Regions from separate parts of the Megamonas sp. Calf98-2 genome, predicted to be linked through region 1. Evidence: riboswitches for the same ligand, from Rfam matches in the RefSeq annotation. Region 1 holds a riboswitch; the other holds the start of a gene.

The links. Region 1 has a riboswitch for thiamine pyrophosphate ahead of thiS (sulfur carrier protein ThiS). Riboswitches for the same ligand answer to the same signal wherever they lie in the genome.
Region 2: another riboswitch for thiamine pyrophosphate. It lies ahead of BMX03_RS01025 (cytosine permease); the one in region 1 lies ahead of thiS (sulfur carrier protein ThiS).

Annotation. Positions count from the first base shown of each region.
Region 1 covers NZ_FOCY01000032.1:3,746-11,307, forward strand. The annotation lists gene BMX03_RS09220 (phospholipase D-like domain-containing protein) at 1-616, opposite strand, end outside; gene BMX03_RS09225 (N-acetylmuramoyl-L-alanine amidase) at 932-1,552, shown strand; gene BMX03_RS09230 (DUF1653 domain-containing protein) at 1,583-1,819, shown strand; gene BMX03_RS09235 (transposase) at 1,866-2,513, opposite strand; gene thiH (2-iminoacetate synthase ThiH) at 2,616-3,833, opposite strand; gene BMX03_RS09245 (thiazole synthase) at 3,872-4,630, opposite strand; gene thiF (sulfur carrier protein ThiS adenylyltransferase ThiF) at 4,646-5,284, opposite strand; gene thiS (sulfur carrier protein ThiS) at 5,287-5,484, opposite strand; TPP riboswitch at 5,681-5,784, opposite strand; gene BMX03_RS09260 (DMT family transporter) at 5,827-6,687, opposite strand; gene BMX03_RS09265 (Cof-type HAD-IIB family hydrolase) at 6,827-7,562, shown strand, end outside.
Region 2 covers NZ_FOCY01000002.1:73,159-80,720, forward strand. The annotation lists gene glyS (glycine--tRNA ligase subunit beta) at 1-1,949, opposite strand, end outside; gene glyQ (glycine--tRNA ligase subunit alpha) at 1,952-2,830, opposite strand; gene BMX03_RS01025 (cytosine permease) at 3,151-4,377, opposite strand; TPP riboswitch at 4,443-4,549, opposite strand; gene rplS (50S ribosomal protein L19) at 4,713-5,054, shown strand; gene lepB (signal peptidase I) at 5,130-5,666, shown strand; gene BMX03_RS01040 (DNA-deoxyinosine glycosylase) at 5,725-6,237, opposite strand; gene clpB (ATP-dependent chaperone ClpB) at 6,486-7,562, shown strand, end outside.

The DNA of each region.
Region 1 (7,562 bases):
TATCTTGTTTAGCTTTATGCAAAATAGGTAAATTTTCGAGCATTTGAGTATCTTCATATGTTATTTCCCATGCATTTTCATTTACTATTTCGCTATTATTTTGTTTGAAATCATTATATATGTTCATATAATAATTGAAAGCATTTTCATCATCAAAATAAACTAACGCTTGATTGCGGTCACTATTAGCTGGTAATTGGTCAAGATTATTACTGCCTAAAATTACTCTAGTTGCTCCTGTCTGCGTATTTTTTAAGCAAAATAATTTTTCAGGATATAATGGCGCATCTGCCAAATATATATTTAAATTACCTTGAGTATATTTTTCTTTAAAATTAGTATAATGTTCTGTTTTATATAATTCCTGCAAAGTATTTCTTTGCATAGCGAATATATTTTCTAAAGTAGATGGTACAAGTGCAAGATTGCCAAAAACAATCTCTACTTTGGTGAATAATTCTAAAAGATTAGCTAAAAAATCTATATTAGTAGCTATATTTATAGTATATAATTCATTAAATCCCTCAAATAAATCCAAATATGATATGTTTTCTGGTGCACAAAATTGAGCTTTTACAACATTTACAGTATGTTGTTTAGTCTTACGGTGTGCCATTAAAAAATTCCTCCTAAAAATTTAACATAAAATAATCCATTATAAATAAGTCCAAATTAGAAATAAATCCTTATATTTCAAGGCTTTATAAAAACTAATTTTTATTGTATCATAAGCAACTACAAATTTCAAAGTGTAGTAAATAAGATACTTTTTAGTTTTATTTTTTGCAATTAATTGAGAAATATTCTCTAAAGCACTTGAAAATACATTTCAATACAATTAATATATTATATTGGAGAAATTTTCTACTAGACTTATAGTTAACTCAAGATGCTATACTATAGATACACTAATTAGGGAAGGACAAATTATATGAATAGACGTGATTTTATAATTAAAGGATTAAAATTAGGTGGAGCATTACTTGCAGGAGCAAATATTTCCACTTTTTTAAATTCTATAGCAAATATTAATAATAATGTAGCTAAAGCAGCTGATTATACATTATATGCTTCTGATTTACCAATTGTTGAAAATTATTTCAATTTTACTTCTTTATCTACTAGACCTAGAACTTCACAAATCATAGTTCATCATTCTGCTATTGGCGGAAATGATGATATCACAGCTGCAGATATCCATCGCATTCATCTGCAAAATGGTTGGTCTGGTATAGGTTATCATATGTTTATTCGTAAAAGTGGTTTAATTGAAACAGGCAGACCATTAGAAGATATTGGCGCACATACTTATCAACATAATAATAGTAGTATTGGTATTTGTTTATCTGGTAATTTTAATGATGAAATGCCTACAGATATGCAAATTGCTTCTGCAAGTAAATTGATTGGTTTATTATGTCAAATGTATAGTTTAAGTCCAAATGAAAATACAGTATTCGGTCATCGTGATTTTAATGCCACTGCTTGTCCTGGTGAAAATCTATATGCAGATTTATATCATCTCCGCCATATGGCTAGTAATTTCATTTGATAATTAAAATTTAAAGGAGAACACAATATAATGAGAGCTTTACCTAAATCAGGGGAAATATGGGTTCACTTCAAAGGTGAAGATAAAAAATATTTGATTATTACTGTAGCTACACATACAGAAACTCATAAACAATTCGTAGTTTATAAAGCTTTATATGGTGATTTTAAAGACTATATTAGACCTTTAGATATGTTTATGAGTGAAGTTGACCGCCAAAAATACCCTGATGTTTCCCAAAAATATCGTTTTGAAAAATTAATTTAACAAAAAAAATCCTATCTCTAAGAAATCACTTAAAGATAGGATTTTTTTATTTATTGAAATTAATTCTAGTATCTAATTTAGGAATGATATTACCATCATCAATGATATTATATTCTAAGTCTGAACTTTCAATTATAGACTTTAAAAAATTATGAACTTCTAATCTTTCATTGATAATTTCTTGTAAATTCATAATCAAAGATAAATCTATACCATCATTTAATACATAATTAGATAATGCCCTCTGAAAAATATCTATCTCGATATTTATACCTGATTGACGAAGCTCCGCAAATTTTTGTGCTACCTCTGTAGTCGCTAATTCTTGCAATTCCTGTTGATAAAAATAATTAGTAACACTGATAGCTACATTACCTATTAAATGACCGATAATAGGTATATTTTCTTCTGACCATATAGCTACATTAGAAGCTGTATCAAAATAGTCTTTATATTTTTCAATTACAGGTCTAGTAGCTTCAATATAATCAATCAACTCTTGTCTATGCTGTGAATCCTTCAATAATTCTAGTAAATCATCCCTTATAGCAGCATTTTCGGGATTTAAAAAGCCAGTAATCGTACTGATTGCCAAATTACTAGTATCTGTAGGCGCTGCTTTAGCAGGAGTTGGCACTAAACATAAACAACATATTAAAAGTACTAGCAAAGATAGCTTTTTTAATATTAGCATACGAATCAAATCCTCCTAAATTTTCTTAAAGAGAAATATTTACTTTGATTAAAGTGTACTTTAGAAATATAGTTTTGTCTAGTGTCTAATTCATAAAATATTCTATACGTATAAATAATCTGCCATAACTGGCTGTAAGCCGTTATGAATTAAATCATGATATACTTCGTCTACAGAACGAGTGTCGGCAATTTCAAATTGAGCATCGCCTTTATCTTCGCTTTCTTGGCTATGTTCACCGATGGCGGTACTTACACCAGCGGAAATTTTTGTAGTAGCGATATTTACGAGATTATCACGAACTCTAGCACATTCTCTAGTAGATATAGTGATACTAGCAGATGGCATAAATAAACGATAAGCACATACAACTTGTAAAAGCTGTGCTTCATGTACATCTTTAGGATTGATTTTATCATTATTGATAATTGGACGAAGGCGAGGGCAAGAAAATGCAATCTCTGCATGTGGATATTTTTGTTGTAAATAATATGCATGCATACCTGTAGCCAAAGCGTCTTTTCTAAAATCATCTAAGCCTAAAAGTGCAGCAAAACCAACACCTCTCATACCGCCACGAATTGCTCTTTCTTGGGCATAGAAACGATAAGGGAAAATACGTTTATGTCCAGCTAAATGAAGTGTTTCATATTTATCACTATTATATGTTTCTTGGAATACAGTTACATAATCCGCACCACATTTTTGTAGATAAGCATATTCATCTGTATTCAATGGATAAATTTCAAGTCCAATAACACGGAAATATTTTTTAGCTATTTTACAAGCTTCACCTATATATTCTATACTGGATTGTTTGCGACTTTCACCTGTTAAAATCAATATTTCCTGCAATCCAGATTTAGCAATTTCCTGCATTTCTTTATCGATTTCATCATAATTCAATTTAGCACGTTTGATTTTATTATGGCAATTAAAACCACAATAGATACAATAATTTTCGCAGTAATTGGCAATATATATTGGTGTGAACATATAGATAGAATTACCAAAAAATCTCTTAGTAGTTTTTTGAGCTTTTTGTGCTATCTGTTCAAGAAATGGAAGTGCTGCTGGAGATAATAAAGCTCTAAAATCTTCTGGTGTAATGTGGTCATGACTAAGTGCAGTTTGTACATCTTGGGCTGTATATTTATCATAATCATAACTATCTATATCAGCTATAACCTTATCTAAAATATCACTAGGTATAACTTCCATATCTGGTAAATATGCCATATGGTCAATACGTTCTTTTTTTAATTCAGCTCTTACTTCATCATTAATAATACTTTCATTAATATGATTATCTTTATTCATTCATCTTACCTCACAATTATTACTGATTAAATTAATAATTAATCTTGTAAAAATCCTGTCAATGGAGAAGATGCACTTGCTCCTTGTGCTTTTATACGACCTAATTTTGCTTCATAAGCGAGGCGTCCTGCTTCAATAGCATAATTAAAAGCTTTTGCCATGCGAACGACATCACCTGCTGTTGCTATAGCAGTATTAGCCATAATAGCAGTGGCACCCATTTCCATAGCTTCACAAGCTTGAGAAGGTCTACCAATACCAGCATCTACGATAATTGGTAAGTCGATTTCATCTATGAGAATTTGAATAAATTCTTTTGTACATAAACCTTTATTAGAGCCGATGGGAGCACCAAGAGGCATTACACAACTAGCACCAGCATTTACTAAATCTCTAGCTACATTTAAATCTGGATACATATAAGGCATAACAGTAAAGCCTTCTTTAGCTAAAACTTCAGTAGCTTTGATAGTTTCATAATTATCAGGTAAAAGATATTTACTATCACGCATAATTTCAATTTTTACTAAGTCACTGCCACAAAGTTCTTTAGATAAACGAGCTATGCGAATTGCTTCATCAGCATTTCTAGCTCCAGAAGTATTAGGAAGTAATGCTATATCTTTAGGAATGTAATCTAAAATATTAGCCATACCGCCATTATTTACACGGCGAAGTGCTAAAGTTACAATTTCAGCTTTTGCTTCATTAATTGCTGCTTGGATTAATTCTAAAGAATATTTACCAGAACCTAAAATAAATCTTGAATTGAATTGATGTTTTCCTAATTGCCACATAATATGATACCTTCTTTATAAATTATTTTCTAAAATCAATTGAGTGATTAAATTTGCTTGATGACCAGCACAAATAGCTACTCTAGGAGCCATTAAACTATTTTCATTGGATAATGCAGTTTTTTCATCACCACAGATATAAAATTTGCCCATCACCTTACGAGTATGAATTTCGTTGCTATGACCAAAACCCGCCATACCACTTCCTGAGATAATATATTTTTCAGGGAAAAGTTCTAATACCTTATTTACTAACATCGCCTTATTTTCAGGAACGTCAAAAGCTTCACAGATGATATCTTCATCTTTAAATAATGAAAAAATATTATCTTCTGTTACCTTTATACAATCAGTAACGATATTTAAATAAGGATTTATCATTTGTAACTGCTCGGCTAAAGCTTGTGTTTTATATTTATTTAGATGTGAGATGAAATAATGTTGTCTATTGAGATTGCTGATATCTACTTTGTCAAAATCAATTAAATGTAAATGACTTACACCTATTCTAGCTAGTGCCACAGCGATATTAGAGCCTAAACCACCAAGACCGGCTATAGCCACTTTAGCGTTGTTCAATTTTTCTTGATTGACTATGCCATGGCGGTCATTTAAAGTTTGATAAATTAATTCTTTTGCCAAAATATCTGCCATTATCAGCCACCACCAACAAAAGTTACGATTTCTAATTTATCATTAGGATTTAAAATAGTTTGCGCATATTTTGCTTTAGGGATTATTTGACCATTTAACTCTATAGCTATCTTATCTAAAGGATAATTATTTTCTTGCAAATAAGTAACTAAATCCATAGGCAAAGATATTTCTTGATTTTGTCCATTAACTATTATCAAAATAAGACCTCCTTATTTTTTATCTTTTAAAAATTTTATTAAAAAAGGAGTCCACAAAAAGATACACCCGCGGTGGTGCACCCCTTCATGAACTCCTGTTCAATCACATGGTCAACTCTATGTGATTTTAAAAATTAATATATAGATGTGCTAAAATAAAAAAGAGATGACAAAATGCCATCTCTTCTAATTGCAAATACATCATAATTATTATCCTACGTTGGCATTATCCAAATCAGGTTATAGGTCGAAGTTCACAACTTCCTCTCAGCCAGTTTACTAGCTCCCTGTTATTAATTTATATATACAATATAATTTATAAATTATCATTTGTCAATAAGTTTAATTATTTTTCTTGAACAACTCACTGACAAGTAAAGAACCTAATATCAAAATCGCCCCAATCCATTGAGAAATACTCATAGGCTCAACTAAAAGAACTGTGGATAAAATAATCGCAGTTACTGGGTCTAAATAACTAAAAATAGCAACTTTTTGTGCTGGTAATTCTTGTAGTGAAGAAAAATATAATAAATATGCTATACCTGTATGTATAATACCTAATATAGCCAAAGATAATAATGAAAAACCACTCATGCTCCATGAATTTCCCTGATAGATTACATAAGGCAATAAAATTATTGAAGCTAATAATAATTGAGCAATACTGCTATCAATGGCAGAAATATCTTTGAAAAATTTATTTGCTAAGACTACAATCGCATAAAATAATGCAGCAGATATTCCATACAATACACCGATAAAATCATTCACACCAGATTGATTATCATTGAATATACCAGCGACTAATGCCATACCTAATAAAGATAAAATTACACAGATGATTTTAAATAAAGATAAACTTTCTTTCAGTATAAATGGAGATAACAATACTACAAAAGTAGGTGCTAAATAATATGTAAGTGTCGCTGTAGCTATCGTTGTATAATTATATGCTTGAAATAAAAAAATCCAGTTAAAACCTATAGCTACGCCAGCTATTAATAAATAACGTAAATTTTTTATCAAAGCATTTCGATTTATTTTTTTGTGCAAAAATACCATAGCGATAAATAAAATAAAAGCACCTACAAAACCACGCACTAGAGCTATTTGCGAACTTGCAAGTTCGATATTGCGCACAAATAACCCAATACTACCAAAAATAAGCATAGCTGTAATATTTTTTAAAGTTGCATTCATGAAAATCATTCACATCTCTTTCTATATTTATCTAGTCAATAATTATTGTTTATAATATAGCATAAAAACAATATACGTACTAGCTTAAAATTTGTTATAATTGATTTATATTTTATGATTTTAATGAAAGTACGGTGATATGATGATAAAAGCTATTTTCTTTGACATTGATGGTACCTTAGTTAGTTTTAAAACACATAAAATTCCTGAATCTACGATACAAGCTTTACATACTTTAAAAGCAAAAGGAATAAAATTATTTATCGCAACTGGTCGTCCGCCATATGACTTGAAATTTTTAATTGATGAATTTGGCGATTTATTCACTGGTTATATTACTTTTAATGGTCAATATTGTTATGATAGTATAGGGAAAATCTTACACGAAGAATATTTAAATCGTGAAGATTTAATCCAATTTACAAATTACATCAAAGATAAAGATATCGCTTGTGGTTTTATGGAAATAGATTATTTTTATTTTAATCTCTATAATGACCGCTTAGCAAAATTAAAAGAAACTTTAGGAGATACTGCACCTGATAGAGCATTTGATGACGTAAGTCGTGTATGCAATCATAAAACATATCAATTGAATATTTTCTTAAATGAAGATGAAGAACAAGAAGTCTTACCATATTTGCCAAATTGCAAAGCTGTTCGTTGGTGCCCATATTTTACAGATATTATTCCTAAAGATGGCGGTAAAGGCACAGGTATCAAAAAAGTTTTAGCTTACTACGGCATAGATATTAATGAAGCTATGGCTTTTGGTGATGGCGGAAACGATGTGGAAATGCTTGAAGCTGTAAAATATGGTATAGCTATGGGAAATGCTAATGATAATTTAAAACAGATAGCAGATTTCATCACTT
Region 2 (7,562 bases), on a different contig from region 1:
ACATTATCAAAGAAATTATTGATTGGTGCAGTAAGTTCCTGCATTTTATCAATAGCTGTTTTATAATCTTTATTATTTAAAGCAGTTTCTACATCTTTAGCTACTGCTACATAAGTATTATAAAGAGCTTTTTCTTCATCTAATGTAAATAATGCTTCATTAATAACATTATTTTCTGCTTTTTTGCTGATGTTACCTACACGTACAAAAGCTTGAATTGCATCATTTAATACACCAGAAGCGATTTCTTGAGCTGTTACACAAGCTTTAGCATAAGTACCTGCAACTTCATCTGCATTTTCAAGTACAGCGTCAATAATATCATAGCGAACATCATTATCGCCAAGTACATTTTTAAGACGTAAAGTGAAGAATTCTGCTACATTTTTCTGGATTTCAGCACGTTTTTCACTATCAGTGATATTAAGTAAATCCATTGCTTTATCTGCAATTTCACTGATGGAAATAGTGTAGTTTGCTTCAATGATTGTATGCACAATGCCAAGAGCTTGACGGCGAAGTGCAAATGGATCTTGAGAACCTGTTGGTACAAGTCCACGACTGAATGTAGCTACGATATTATCCATTTTATCAGCTAAAGAAACAAGACGACCTGCTACGCTAGCTGGTTCTGCATCACCTGCAAAACGTGGCATATAATGTTCATAAATAGCAGTTGCTACTTCTTGACCTTCACCATCTAAAAGTGCATATTCACGACCCATAATACCTTGAAGTTCAGTGAACTCACAAACCATAGCAGATACAAGGTCAGCTTTTGCTAAGATTGCAGCACGTTTAGTTGTTTTTATTTCAGCTTCTGTAGCATTTACTTTTTCGCCAATGAAAGCAGAAAGTTCTGCTAAACGATTAGCTTTATCATAAATTGTACCAAGACCTTCTTGGAATACTACAGTTTTTAATTTTTCTACATAATCATAAAGACTATGCTTTCTATCTTCATCAAAGAAGAATTGAGCATCAGCAAGTCTTGCACGAAGTACACGTTCATTACCATGCTGTACTTTATCTAAACAATAATCGCCACCGTTGCGAACTGTAATAAATAATGGTAATAAATTGTTATTATCATCTAAAACAGGGAAATAACGCTGATGATCTCTCATTGGAGTCATTACTGCTTCTTTTGGTAATTTAAGATATTTATCTTCAAAAGTTCCACAAAGTGCTGTTGGATATTCTACAAGATAAATTACTTCTTCTAATAAATCTTCAGTGATTTCTGCATGACCATTATGAGCTTTTGCAATTTCTTCAATCTGTGCTTTGATGATATCGCGACGTTTTTCTTGGTCTACAATAATAAATGCATCTTTACAAGCTTGTTCATAATCACTTGCTTTATTGATTGTGAAATCGCCTTCACTTAAGAAACGATGACCACGAGATACGCGACCAGATTTTACATTAGCTACTGTAAAATCAATTACTTCTTCATCATACAAAGCTACGAGCCAACGAAGTGGACGTACAAAGCGGAAATCTAAATCGCCCCAACGCATATTTTTAGGGAAGTTCAAACCTTCTACTAATTCTTTTAATAAAGTAGGTAAAAGTTCTACAGTCTGTTTGCCTTCTTCGCTGGAAACAGCATATACATAACCATCTTTTACTACTAAATCAGCAACATCTACTTTTTTACCACGAGCAAAACCAATAGCTGCTTTTGTAGGATTGCCATCTTTATCAAAAGCGATAGCAGTAGATGGGCCTTTATATTCACTAGATGCACCTTGTTGAGTTTCTGCAAGATTTTTTACTAAAAGTGCAGTTCTGCGAGGTGTACCAAGAGTTGTTACTTCATCAAAATCAAGACGCATTTCTTGAAATTTTGCAGTTGCTTTTTCTTTTAATTGAGCTAAAATTCCTGGCATAAAATGAGCAGGAACTTCTTCTGTACCAATTTCTAATAATAAATCTTTAGCCATTATTATTTTGCTCCTTTCTTCAAGAGAGGATAGCCGAGTTCTTCACGCTGTTTTAAATAACATTGAGCACAAAGACGAGCAAGATTACGTACACGAGAAATAAACGCTGTACGTTCAGATACGCTGATTGCTCCACGAGAATCAAGCAAGTTAAATGTATGAGAACATTTCAATACATAATCATATGCTGGATGAACATAGCCAAGCTCAATTACGCGAACAGCTTCTTTTTCGTATTTATCGAAAAGGTCAAATAAAAGAGCAGTATCTGCAAGTTCAAAGTTATAAGTGGATTGTTCAAATTCATTTTGATGGAATACATCACCATAAGTGTATGTGCCATTCCAATCAATATCATAAACATTTTCTTTTTCTTGAATATACATTGCAATACGTTCAAGACCATAAGTGATTTCAGAAGCTACAGGTTTTACATCAACACTACCTACTTGTTGGAAATAAGTAAACTGTGTGATTTCCATACCATCAAGCCAAACTTCCCAACCAAGACCCCAAGCACCAAGTGTTGGAGATTCCCAGTTATCTTCAACAAAACGGATATCATGTTCTTTTTCATTAATACCGAGTTTTGCTAAGCTCTGTAAATAAAGTTCCTGAATATTATCAGGAGATGGTTTCATAATTACCTGGAATTGATGATGTTGGAATAAACGGTTAGGATTTTCACCATAACGACCATCAGCTGGACGGCGAGATGGTTCTACATATGCTACATGCCAAGGTTCAGGGCCAAGTACACGTAAAAATGTAGAAGGGTTCATAGTACCTGCACCTTTTTCCACGTCATAAGGTTGAGCTAAAATACAGCCTTGCTTAGACCAAAATTCCTGCAAAGTCAGGATAATTTCCTGAAATGTCATAAATATACCTCCTTGATATTCATGGGCGACAAAATAAAAAATCTCGCCCATGTAACAACAAAATGTTACAGGGACGAGATGTATTCCCGCGGTTCCACCCTGATTGACTTAAATATATTTAAGTCCTCTTTAGAATGTTATTTATTATTATAAAGCTCCCTAGTGCCATTCACTTTTTGTAGTCTTACACCATCACTACTCGCTGATTAAAGTTACTTTTCTAGTTCATTGCTGTACATAAAGTCTAGCAAAAGAAAAAATCCTTGTCAATATATTTATGTTGTTTACTTTTAGATTTATGGCTAAATAATAAAATACTTTTAATATCTCTTATTCAAACTAAATCTTTTTGCCCCAATCAATTGATTAACAAAAATATTAATAATGGCTATAGCTAACATAACTGGCACAGTAATCCCAATAAAAGTGCTATAATCAATCAACAATTCATAAGCTATAAAACCAATTAACCATAAAAGACAATTTTTACCAGTGATAAGTGAATTTTGATGATAAATATTATGGCTAAAGAAATATTCAGAAAAAGCAATAGCAAATAACGGTGCAAAAGTTGCTGCTATAAAATAAAGGAAAGTTTCATATTGTTCCATGGATAAGAAAATAGCAAGCAATGTAGAAATTATACATACAAAAAACGCTGTATATTTTACATCTAATTGATTACTGATATGATTTAAACAAATACTTGAAGAATTTATCGTAATGAAATTTGTTGTTACTGTAGATAATAAAATAACAACTAAAGAAATAACACCTAATCCAGATAACATGAAAATATCACAAATATCTGTTATCCCATAATGAACAGCACTACCTAAGCCAATTGTATACATTAAAATACTGCCAAAACAATATGCCACTACACAGCTCAATGTACCTGTAGATTGATTTTTAAGTGTTCTTGTATAATCTGAAATAACTGGCATCCATGATAAACACATAGCAATATTTAATTCTACCACCATGCCAAAACTCATACTTTCATCTAAAGAAGTTACCACTTCATTTGCAGAAACTACAGCCCCAAAACCTAAATATAAAGAAGCAAGCAATAAACAAAGCATTACTACTTTATTTATCTTACTTACAAAATCCATTGTACTAAAAATCCAAATGCAAGGAAAAAGACCTATGATAATTGTCCATAAAATAGTATTTTCTCCCATATTCCATAAAGATGCCATTAATTTATTGAAAGCTTGTGCCCCAATGATGGTCATTATAGAAGTCCAACCTATTAATTGAATAGTATTTAATAGAGAGAAACTAACAGAACCCAACTTACCAAAAGATAAATTAATACTTTCAGAAGCACTGCAACGTTTATTAGCACCGATAATCCCTGCTAAGTAAAGAATAATTCCGCCAATTACATGACCTACTAAAATAGCTAAAAATCCATCTTTCATGCCAAGTGGTGCTAAAAAAGTTCCTGTCATGATTTCAGCCACAGAAACTGCTGTACCAAACCAAATCAATGATACATTAAAACTAGAGTTATTTGTTGATGTAAAAAATGTAGACAAAAAATCACCTCATAAAAAATAAAAATATTAAAAAAAGGAAATAGCCCTGCCATTTCCTTGAAAATACGTAATCAAACTAATATTTCCCTACGTTGGCATTATCCAAATCAGGTCATAGGTCGAAGTTCACAACTTCCTCTCAGCCTGTCTACAAGCTCCCTTTTTCATATTCTGCCTTTAATATAAATTATCCTAAAATATTTGTCAAATTCTCGAAAAATCTCCAAAAAATATATTGCATAGCCCATTTTTATATGATAAAATAGCCTAGTATGCAACAAACGGTCCGCTGTGAGATATTCTTATATGAACGTTTGAATTAAGGAGGAAAAATAATGAATATTATTCAGGCTTTAGAACAGGAACAATTACGTAACGATATCCCTAAATTCATCCCTGGCGATAGCGTTCGCGTACATGTAAAAGTAGTTGAAGGATCCAACGAACGTATTCAGATGTTCGAAGGTGTTGTAATCGCTCGCCAAGGTTCTGGCGTTCGTGAAAACTTCACAGTAAGAAGAATTTCTTATGGTGTTGGTATTGAACGTACTTTCCCAGTACATTCCCCACGCCTTGCAAAAATCGAAGTTACTCGTAGAGGTATTGTTCGTAGAGCAAAACTTTATTATCTTCGTAACCTTACTGGTAAAGCTGCTCGTATTAAAGAAAGACGCTAATATCTTCATAAGAGGGACTGCCTATGGCAAGTCCCTTTTGTTTTATTAGTATGTTCTAGTAGAGGGAGGATTATCATGGCTGATAAAAAAGAGTCATCTTTAGGTAGTGAAATTAAAGATTGGGTTATTTCCATAGCTATCGCTGTTGTCTTAGCCTTATTCATTCGTCATTTTGTAGTAGAATTATATTTAGTTGATGGACCTTCTATGCGTCCGACATTACAAAATCAAGAACGTTTAGTCGTTAATAAATTTATTTATAATTTACATGACCCTGAACGTGGAGATATTTTAGTATTCCAATATCCAAAAGACCCTAGCCGTGATTTTATCAAGCGTGTAATTGCAATTCCTGGAGATACTATCGAAATTAAAGATGGTCATGTTTATGTAAATGGGGAATTAAAAAATGAACCATATATCTTAAGCACAACTAGAGGAGATTATCCACTGGCTACTGTACCAGAAGGACATATCTTTGTAATGGGCGATAACCGCAACAATTCCGAAGATAGTCGTTTCGCTGATGTAGGCATGGTACCATTTGATTTAATCAAAGGTAAAGCTGTTTTAATCTTCTGGCCAATCGATAAAATAAAAACATTACCATGATAATAACGAAAAGGTACCTATGAAATATTTTGTAGGTACCTTTTTTATTTTATAAAATCTATTTATTGTTTATATGTCTAGCTAAAGCTTGTTGCCAAACTTCTTGAAGCATTGGCAAACGAAATTTAGCATTGGCTGGACTTGTAGATGGTAATGTATAAAAAGTATATGTTTCATCTTTTAAAATATCTTTATTATATTTCTTAAAGCACTGAAAAGATTTTCCGCCATTAAAACAAATAGTTTTTATTTTAGGATATTTAGCAAATAAAGCTTTAAAATCATTTGGTACTTCATCACAAATGGCACTATCTAAACTACCTTCTCGAATACAAGAATCTATTGAGTCCCAAAGAGCAATATGATTTTTTCTCAATAAATCTAGTCTCTCTTGATAAATAGTTGGTATTATTCCTTCATTAAAAAATATAGCCATTAATTTCCAAAATCTATTTTGAGGATGTGCATAATATTGTTGTTGTTCCAAAGATTTTACACTTGGCATTGAACCTAAAATAATAGTAGTACAATTTTCATCAATAGATGGAGCAAAACCTATGAGTCTTTCCATAAATAAAATCACCTCTATCCTATTATAATATAAAGATTTTCAGTGTAGCTAAAATTTTTTTAAAGGAAAAGTCAAAAAGTCAAAAATAATGTTTGACAATTTGACTTTTAGCTTTTATAATATGTTTTGTAAGCAGATATTAAAACTAAAGTAAAATATAATTTATTATTTTAGTATAATAACTACTTCAATGAATTTATACTTTTATTAATTTGAATACTACTCATCATGACTTGGAGGTATACATCATGGGTGAAGAAAAATATACACAAAAAGTTTTAGAAGCTATGCAATCCGCACAGCAAGAAGCAGCACTTCGCTATCATCAAGAAATCACATCAGCTCATGTACTTTCAGCCTTAATCAAAGAACCTGAAGGTTTACTCGCTACTATTTTTGCTGAATGTCGAGTAGATTTACCTATGCTCAAAGCAAAACTAGAACAAATGCTCAAAAAAATTCCTAGTGTAAAAGGTCAAAGCCGTCTAGGTATGAGCACTGAAATGGTTCGTGTATTAGGCAGAGCAGCAAAACTTGCCGAAAACATGAATGATGAATATATAAGTACAGAACATTTATTATTAGCTATTGTCAGCGATAGCGATGATGAAATGCAAGCACTATGTAGAGAATTCAATCTACATCAAAATAAAATCCAATCTGTAATTAAATCAGAACGTAAACAAAATGTAAATAGTGATAATCCTGAAAGTGGTTATAAATCACTTGAAAAATACGGTCGTGATTTAACAGCTATGGCAAGAGTTGGTAAGCTCGACCCTGTTATTGGCCGTGATGAAGAAATCCGCCGTACTATCGAAATCTTATCTCGTCGTACTAAAAATAACCCAGTATTAATCGGTGAACCTGGTGTTGGTAAAACTGCTATCGTTGAAGGTTTAGCTCGCCGTATCGTAGCAGGTGATGTTCCAGAATCGCTAAAAAATAAAACATTATATTCTCTCGATATGGGCTCATTAATCGCTGGTGCTAAATATCGTGGTGAATTCGAAGAACGTCTAAAATCTGTATTAAATGAAATCTCTAAATCCGATGGACAGATTTTATTATTCATCGATGAAATTCACACTGTAGTAGGTGCAGGTGCAACTGAAGGTGCCATGGATGCTGGTAACTTATTAAAACCAATGTTAGCACGTGGACAACTCCGTTGTATTGGTGCCACTACTTTAAATGAATATCGTAAATATATTGAAAAAGATACAGCTCTTGAACGTCGTTTCCAACCTGTAATGGTAGGTCAGCCATCTGTAGAAGATACTATTTCTATCTTGCGTGGCTTAAAAGAACGTTATGAAGTTCAT